Regions from separate parts of the Clostridium gelidum genome, predicted to be linked through region 1. Evidence: predicted binding sites of a transcription regulator. Region 1 holds the regulator's gene; the other holds the start of a gene.
The links. Region 1 encodes Rex, which represses fermentation and respiration genes when NADH is low (regulators of the CRP and FNR family bind a similar motif). Its sites were predicted from a motif close to ATTGTTAANNNNTTAACAAT; they were not measured.
Positions count from the first base shown of each region.

Region 2: the regulator Rex is predicted to act here: its motif matches at 1,766-1,785, upstream of adhE (bifunctional acetaldehyde-CoA/alcohol dehydrogenase).

Region 1 covers NZ_AP024849.1:442,768-447,238, forward strand. Annotated here, with positions in the region: gene psyc5s11_RS02015 (bacteriohemerythrin) at 1-278, shown strand, start outside; gene psyc5s11_RS02020 (zinc dependent phospholipase C family protein) at 893-1,474, shown strand; gene psyc5s11_RS02025 (redox-sensing transcriptional repressor Rex) at 1,772-2,407, shown strand; gene psyc5s11_RS02030 (short-chain-enoyl-CoA hydratase) at 2,755-3,540, shown strand; gene psyc5s11_RS02035 (acyl-CoA dehydrogenase) at 3,643-4,471, shown strand, end outside.
Region 2 covers NZ_AP024849.1:2,073,910-2,078,380, forward strand. Annotated here, with positions in the region: gene psyc5s11_RS09150 (acyl-CoA dehydrogenase) at 1-792, shown strand, start outside; gene adhE (bifunctional acetaldehyde-CoA/alcohol dehydrogenase) at 2,004-4,471, shown strand, end outside.

The sequences.
Region 1 (4,471 bases):
AAGAACTAGATTGTCTTGAAAAATATGTGATTAAGCATTTTAACGAAGAGGAAGCTATTCAAAAACAAAATGAGTATCCTAAATACAATTTACAACATGATCAGCATGAAGTATTTAAAAATGATCTTAAAAAATTAAGAAATATCTTGGAAAGTAAAGAATTATCGGCATCGATTATTGTAGATATATATGAAAAAATTTTCAAAGTTTATAGAAAGCATATAATAAATTTAGACAAGGACTTAGGTATGTTTTTACTGGCAAAGTTTAGAGGATAATAAACGCTATATTTTAAAATGTTAAGATATATGAATAGTTTGTTTATTAATTTAAATTTCAAGTTTGCAGCAAAATATCATAATAGGTTCACTCTACACAAGATATTATTGCATCTATAAATGAAGTTTCACAGGCAACAAATGATGTAGTTAATTTAACAGAAGAAGTTGTAAATCAAACAAATAAAACAAAAAAATGTGCAGATAAACTTTTAGATGTAGTATCAATATTTAAAATTTAAAATATCCATTTTAAAAGATTGTTTATATTTAGAAAAATCAAGGGGGGAGTTTACATAGCATATATGGGTGTGATTGTTAAAGGAATGTAGACAGATATGTTTCAAGTAAATATTTATTTTGATGGGTGAATATATTAGATTAAAATACTTATTTTTCCGAATCAAGTTTAATTAGTTAACAATTTGAATAATTATTGGGATTTTTAGAGATAATATTTGTCCCAACTAATCATTAAGGTGTTGTAAATTTTAAGTTAGAGTATTATTATATGAGTATGAAATAAATTTTAATTATATTAAAGATTACTACGTGTAAAGCTAAAGAGTTTTTTATTAAAATAATTAAAATATAGAGGATGTGATTAGACTTTGATGATTAATACTCACAAAGCTATGGGCGAGAATATTATAAAATATGCTAATTCAAAGAGCATTTATTTAATTAATAATAAAAGATTTGTATGGGGGAACATCAAACCAGACTGCACACCTAAATATAAATTTAAGAAACATTATTTTGATGAAAGTATAGATATGATAGTTGAAAAAATTACACATTTATCTTCATTAACGCTAGAAGATGTTTATTATGATATGACTGTTGGAAAGTTTAGTGAGGAACTTGGAGTAATATGTCACTTTTTATGTGATTTTTTTTGTGCCCCACATTATTATAGATGGGAATTCAAAAGTACTAGTGCAGTAAAACATCATATGCTATATGAAAATAAATTAGCTAAAATAGCTAAGGATTTTAAGCCAACAGGTATAATATATACCCATATAGAACCAAGTAATATAAAAGAGTTTATATTACAATTACAAAAACAATATGACGGAATATTAGATTATCATAATGATTTAACATTTTCATATTATGTTTGTGACAGTGTATTAAATATGGTTCTAAATAATGTGTTTTTAAATGATAGTAAAGTAAGTAAAGCAATTTAATTGATTACCACATATAAGAAAAAATACATCTAAATAATCAAAAATTATTTAGATGTATTTTTTTAATTATTTTTAAGATAGTCTATTTTTATATTGTTTTAAGAGAATAATAAATTTGATTTTCATGAAATACTTTTATTAACACTAACATAATAATATATAAGTGTGGTAAAATTATAAAGCATAACAATTATTAATGGAATAAAGTTTTGAAGATTCTATGTAATTTAGATTATTAAATATAGATTGTTAAAAAATAGACTAAATATTAAAATATTGAGGTAGGAGAAAATATATATGGATAAGAATAAAAATATATCTATGGCAGTTATAAAAAGATTGCCTAAATATTATAGATATCTTGAGGAACTTATGAAACATGAAGTAGATAGAATTTCATCAAAAGAATTAGGTGAGAAAATAGGGTTTACGGCATCTCAGATTCGACAAGATCTAAATTGTTTTGGGGATTTTGGACAACAAGGATACGGATATAATGTGAAAGAACTTTATAACCAAATTGGCTCTATATTAGGATTAGGTAGGGGATACGAAGCGGCATTAGTTGGAGCAGGTAATATAGGTCAAGCGGTTTCAAATTATTCAAGATTTGAAAATATGGGTTTTAAAATAACAGCTATATTTGATGCAAATCCTAAATTAATAGGAATGAAAATTAGAGATGTAGAAATTATGGATATAGATGAAATGGCATCTGTTTTAAATTCACATAAAATTGATATAGGAATAATATGTGTTCCAAGAAAAAATGCACAAAATGTTGCTGATGGATTAATAAAGGGTGGTATAAGAGCAATCTGGAATTTTGCACCTGTAGACTTAGTAGTTCCTGAGCCTGTTAAGGTAGAAAATGTACATTTAAGTGAAAGTTTGCTAACTTTAATTTATTTATTAAATGAAAGTGATAGTTAAAAATTTAATTATTATTATTATTATTTAAGCATATAGAAAGAAAATAACAAGTGAGAGATGCAATGTATATTTCACTTGTTTTCTCATTTTGTATGCCTAATATATTGCTGATTTTCTACATGAATGAAAATAATCAAAAAGAATGCAATAGCTAAAAAACTTCTAAATAAAACATAATATTTTATTGCAAATAAATTAAGTACGTATTATAATTTTAATTAGGGTTTTATAACCTAAATATTTTTTTGGATTCATTTGTTATAATATTAACAAATGGATTAAAAAATTATTAGAAATAGTAAGAAAATTAAAAAAATAAATAAGCAAGTTTGAAGGAGGACCTTAACATGGAATTAAAAAATGTGATTCTTGAAAAAGAAGGACATTTAGCTATTGTTACAATCAATAGACCAAAGGCACTAAATGCATTAAATTCAGAAACATTAAAAGATTTGGATACTGTTTTAGAAGATTTAGAAAAAGACAGCAATGTATATGCAGTTATATTAACTGGTGCTGGGGAAAAATCTTTTGTAGCCGGAGCAGATATTGCAGAAATGAAAGATCTTAACGAAGAACAAGGTAAAGAATTTGGAATCTTAGGAAACAATGTTTTCAGAAGATTAGAAAAATTGGATAAGCCAGTTATTGCAGCTATATCAGGATTTGCTCTTGGTGGTGGATGTGAACTTGCTATGTCATGTGACATAAGAATAGCTTCAGAAAAAGCTAAATTTGGTCAACCAGAAGCAAGTCTTGGAATAACTCCTGGATTTGGTGGAACTCAAAGATTAGCTAGAATTGTAGGACCTGGAAAAGCTAAAGAATTAATATATACTTGTGACATTATTAAAGCTGAAGAAGCTTACAGAATAGGTTTAGTAAATAAAATAGTTCCATTAGAAAGTTTAATGGATGAAGCAAAAGCAATGGCAAATAAGATTGCAGCTAATGCTCCAAAGGCAGTGGCATATTGTAAAGATGCTATTGATAGAGGAATGCAAGTTGATATCGATGCAGCTATATTAATAGAAGCAGAAGATTTTGGTAAATGTTTTGCAACAGAAGATCAAACAGAAGGAATGACTGCGTTCTTAGAAAGAAGAACAGAAAAGAATTTCCAAAATAAATAATTTTAAATAACAAATAATATTTAAAGATTAAGTTAAAAATCTATTAGAGATTTATATATAGTTTGGTATCAAATAGGTTTAATTAACAAGGAGGATAATTTAATGAATTTCGAATTAACTAGAGAACAACAATTAGTACAACAAATGATCAGAGAATTCGCAGTAAACGAAGTTAAACCAATAGCTGCTGAAATTGATGAAACAGAAAGATTCCCTATGGAAAACGTTGAAAAGATGGCTAAATTAGGAGTAATGGGTATCCCATTCGGTAAAGAATTTGGTGGAGCAGGCGGAGATGTTCTTTCTTACATAATAGCTGTAGAAGAATTATCAAAAGTTTGTGCTACTACAGGAGTTATACTTTCAGCTCATACATCATTATGTGCGTCAGTAATTTTTGAAAATGGTACTCCAGCTCAAAGAGCACAATATTTACCTGATCTTTGCAAAGGTAAGAAACTTGGTGCTTTCGGTTTAACTGAACCAGGTGCTGGTACAGATGCTGCAGGACAACAAACAACAGCTGTATTAGATGGAGATAACTATATATTAAATGGTTCAAAAATCTTTATAACAAATGGTGGAGTTGCTGAAACTTTCATAATATTTGCTATGACAGATAAGAGCCAAGGAACTAAAGGTATTTCTGCATTTATCGTAGAAAAATCATTCAAAGGATTCTCAGTAGGAAAACATGAAAACAAGATGGGTATTAGAGCATCTTCAACTACTGAATTAGTTATGGAAGATTGTATAGTACCAAAAGAAAACTTAATTGGTAGAGAAAGTAAGGGATTTGGTATAGCAATGAAGACTCTTGATGGAGGAAGAATTGGTATAGCTGCTCAAGCTTTAGGTATTGCAGAAGGAGCTTTCGAGGAAGCAGTTGCATACATGAAAGAAAGAAAACAATTCGGAAAACCACTTTCAG
Region 2 (4,471 bases), 1.6 Mb from region 1:
GGAGAAAAATTAGGAGCCTTTGGATTAACAGAACCAGTTGCTGGAACTGATGCTTCAATGCAAAAGTCAACAGCAGTATTAGATGGAGATCACTATGTATTAAATGGAAGTAAAATTTTTATTACTAATGCAGGATATGCAGACATATATATTGTTCTTGCTATGACAGATAAGAGTAAGGGAACAAAAGGTATTTCAGCGTTTATTGTTGAAAAAGACTTCCCAGGTTTTTCTGTTGGAAGTCATGAATTAAAGATGGGAATTCGTGCATCTTCTACTTGTGAATTATTCTTTGATAACTGCATAGTTCCAAAGGAAAATCTTTTAGGAGAAGAAGGCAAAGGATTTGGAATTGCAATGGCAACTCTTGATGGAGGCCGTATTGGTATTGCTGCGCAAGCGCTTGGTATTGCAGAAGGTGCAATAGAAGAAACTGTAAAATATGTTAAGGAACGTGTTCAATTTGGACGCCCTATTTCACAATTCCAAAATACACAATTTGAATTAGCTCAGATGCGTGCAAGTACAGAAGCTGCAAAACTTTTAGTATATCAAGCAGCATGTGCAAAAGATGATCATGAAAAATTCACACATTTTGCAGCTATGGCAAAATTAGTTTCGGCTAGAAATGCTACTGATGTAACTAATCGTTGTTTACAATTATTTGGTGGTTATGGATATACAAGTGATTATCCAATTGAAAGAATGATGCGTGATGCCAAAATAACAGAAATCTATGAAGGAACATCAGAAGTTCAAATGATGGTAATTTCAGGATGGATGCTTAGATAATATCTTGACAATTAATATGCTCTCTAGTTAAACACATGAAAAAATAATGGACAAGTATATGATGGTATTGGTTTATTATTTTTGATTGTGAATTAAACCTATTTAAATAAATTATGAAAATAACAAGTTCAACTATATATTGTAGGGAACTTGTTATTTTTTTGATAGTGCCTTAATCAAGAACTATATATTGTCAATATAAATTCTTCGCCAAGCTCTTTAAGAGTTGGTTTTTTATTTGAAATTGAAGTCATATTAAATAATGAAAATATATTTTAGGCTGTTGTTTAACCTTGAAAATGATATAATTTTATTGATTTTTGGTTTACTATATCTTGTTATTTCTCATTCATTAAAGTTAGAACCATTTTAAGATTTACAGCCAATATTGCCATTGCTCCTTGCAATTTCATGCCAACTAGACTGAAGATGATTCAACATCATATCTTTCATGATCTTCGCAATAAACTTTACCAGTAACATAGTCTTAATATGCCTATAAGTTTAACACCAGCATTTTTACCGTATGTCGGTATTTTTCTTTGATGACCTTTTATAAACCAATTCTTCTGTATTGTCCGATAAACCATGATATCCTTTCAAATATAAATTAAAAAGAATTAACAATATAGGTAAGTAATCTCATAATTGTTTTTTTGCGGATTGTTATAATTTGGAAACTGATTGAAAATATATAATAGATCAATGCTTTTCCCAATATAAATGAAAGTTAAAATTTTATCAATAAAGTACTTTGAAGAAAGCTTTAATTTTATAGGATAATTATAAATATTATCTTACTAGGATATAGATTTTAGGATTATAAAGTAATAATTAGAAGATTTTATGATAAAAACGTTATAAATCAATTGATTTTGGGTTATTTTTCAAAAAATTCAGTCTATTTTCACCCTTGATTACCATAATAAAGTCAGCTATAATTACATTAAGCGCTACAATAAATAATGCCAAGATAGTTAAATATTTAACAAATAAATATAGTTATGTTTTAGAATATTATTAAAATGCTATGAAAATATTTCAATTTAAAGAAAAGTAACGAATATTTTCTTTAAAAAATCAAAGATACTGTTTGATATTTAACAAACAATATCTTCCGCTGAATGAATCTTATTAGAGGAATTATAAACACAATTTATTAAATTGAAAGTAAGTTCATGTATTAAATCTATTTAAAGGAGAGAGCGATGATGAAAGTTACAAATGTCCAAGAATTAATGAAAAAATTACAAGAAGTAAAGAATGCTCAAAAAGAATTCTCAACTTACACACAAGAACAAGTTGATGAAATTTTTAGACAAGCAGCTATGGAAGTATCAAATTACAGAATTAGCTTAGCTAAAATGGCTGTAGAAGAAACTGGAATGGGAATATTAGAAGATAAAATTATTAAAAATCAGTTTGCTTCAGAGTATATATATAATAAGTACAAGGATGAAAAAACTTGTGGAGTTATAGAAAAGGATGAAGCATTTGGTATGACTAAAATTGCAGAACCAATAGGCGTCGTCGCAGCTATTATTCCAACAACTAATCCAACCTCAACAGCAATTTTCAAGACTTTAATAGCTTTGAAAACTAGAAATGGTATAATAGTAGCACCACATCCAAGAGCAAAAAAATCAACTATAGCTGCGGCCCAAATAGTTCTTGATGCAGCAGTTAAAGCTGGCGCTCCAAAAGGAATAATAGGATGGATAGATGAACCAACAGTTGAACTTTCGCAAATTTTAATGAGAGAAGCAGATATAACACTTGCTACAGGGGGACCTGCAATGGTTAAAGCTGCATATTCATCAGGTAAGCCGGCATTAGGTGTTGGTCCTGGAAACACACCAGTTATAATTGATGAAAGTGCTGAAATAAAGATGGCTGTAAACTCAATACTTCTTTCGAAAACCTTCGATAATGGGCTTATCTGTGCCTCTGAACAATCAATAATAGCATTGGATTCAGTATATGATGAGGTTAGAAGCGAATTTGATAAAAGAGGCGCATATATACTTAATGCAGAAGAAATAGATAAAGTTAGAAAAACAATATTTATAAATGGAAGCGTAAATGGGAAAATTGTAGGTCAATCAGCTTTTAAAATAGCTGAAATGGCAGGGGTTAAAATTCCGAAAACAGCTAAAGTACTTATCGGAGAAGCGGAATCTGTCGGAGTAGAAGAACCATTCGCACACGAGAAGTTATCTCCTGTACTTGGTTTGTATAGAGCCAAGAACTTTGATGATGCAGTAGAAAAGGCGAGGAAACTTCTTGAATTAGGGGGATTAGGACATACATCAGTATTGTATGTAAATTCAATGACAGAAAGAGCAAAGATAGATAAATTTGGTGATGCCATGAAGACAGTAAGGACTTTCATTAACATGCCAGCATCACAGGGTGCTAACGGAGATTCATATAATTTTCAAATAGCTCCTTCTTTTACATTAGGTTGTGGTTCATGGGGAGGAAATTCTATATCAGAAAATGTTGGACCTAAACATTTATTAAATATTAAGAGCTTAGCTGAGAGGAGAGAAAATATGCTTTGGTTTAGAGTCCCAGAAAAGATTTACTTTAAATATGGATGTCTTGGATTTGCATTAAGAGAATTAAAAGACATGAATAAAAAGAAAGCCTTTATAGTAACTGATAAAGTCCTTCAAGAATTAGGCTATGTAGATAATGTTACAAAGGTTCTTGAAGAAATAGGAATTAGCTATAAGATATTTGCAGAAGTAGAATCAGATCCCACATTGGCTACAGCTAAAAAAGGCGTTAAAGAAATGCTTAGCTTTGAACCAGATACTATTATAGGAATTGGTGGTGGGTCACCAATGGATGCTGCTAAAATCATGTGGGTATTATATGAACATCCAGAAGAAAAATTTGAAGACCTTGCTATGAGATTTATGGATATAAGAAAGAGATTGTATTCATTCCCTAAATTAGGTGTCAAAGCTATGATGGTTGCAATACCAACAACTTCCGGTACAGGTTCAGAAGTTACTCCATTTGCGGTTATAACTGATGAAAAATCAGGGGCGAAATATCCATTATCGGACTATGAATTAACTCCAGATATGGCTATAATTGATACTGAATTAATGATGAATATGCCAAAGGGATTGACAGCAGCATCCGGTATAGATGCTTTAATTCATGGTATAGAAGCTTATGTATCAGTGATGGCATCAGAATATACAAATGGACTTGCACTAGAAGCAATAAGATTAGTATTTAAATACTTACCACAAGCATATGAAGAGGGTTCAACTAATGTAAAAGCAAGAGAAAAGATGGCACATGCTTCAACTACAGCAGGTATGGCTTTTGCTAATGCGTTTTTAGGAGTATGTCACTCAATGGGACATAAGCTAGGCGCAGAATACCATATACCACATGGAGTAGCTGTCTCATTATTAATTAATGAAGTTATAAGATTTAATGCTGTGGAGGATCCGATAAAACAAACTGCATATCCACAATATAAATATCCAAATGCTAAATTTAGATATGCTAGAATTGCTGACTACTTAAACTTAGGCGGAAAAACAGAAGATGAGAAGGTTGAATTATTAATTAAAGCTATAGAAGAATTAAAAGCGAAATTAAATTTACCAAAAACTATTAATGAAGCAGGAGTTACAGAGAAAAAATTCTATGC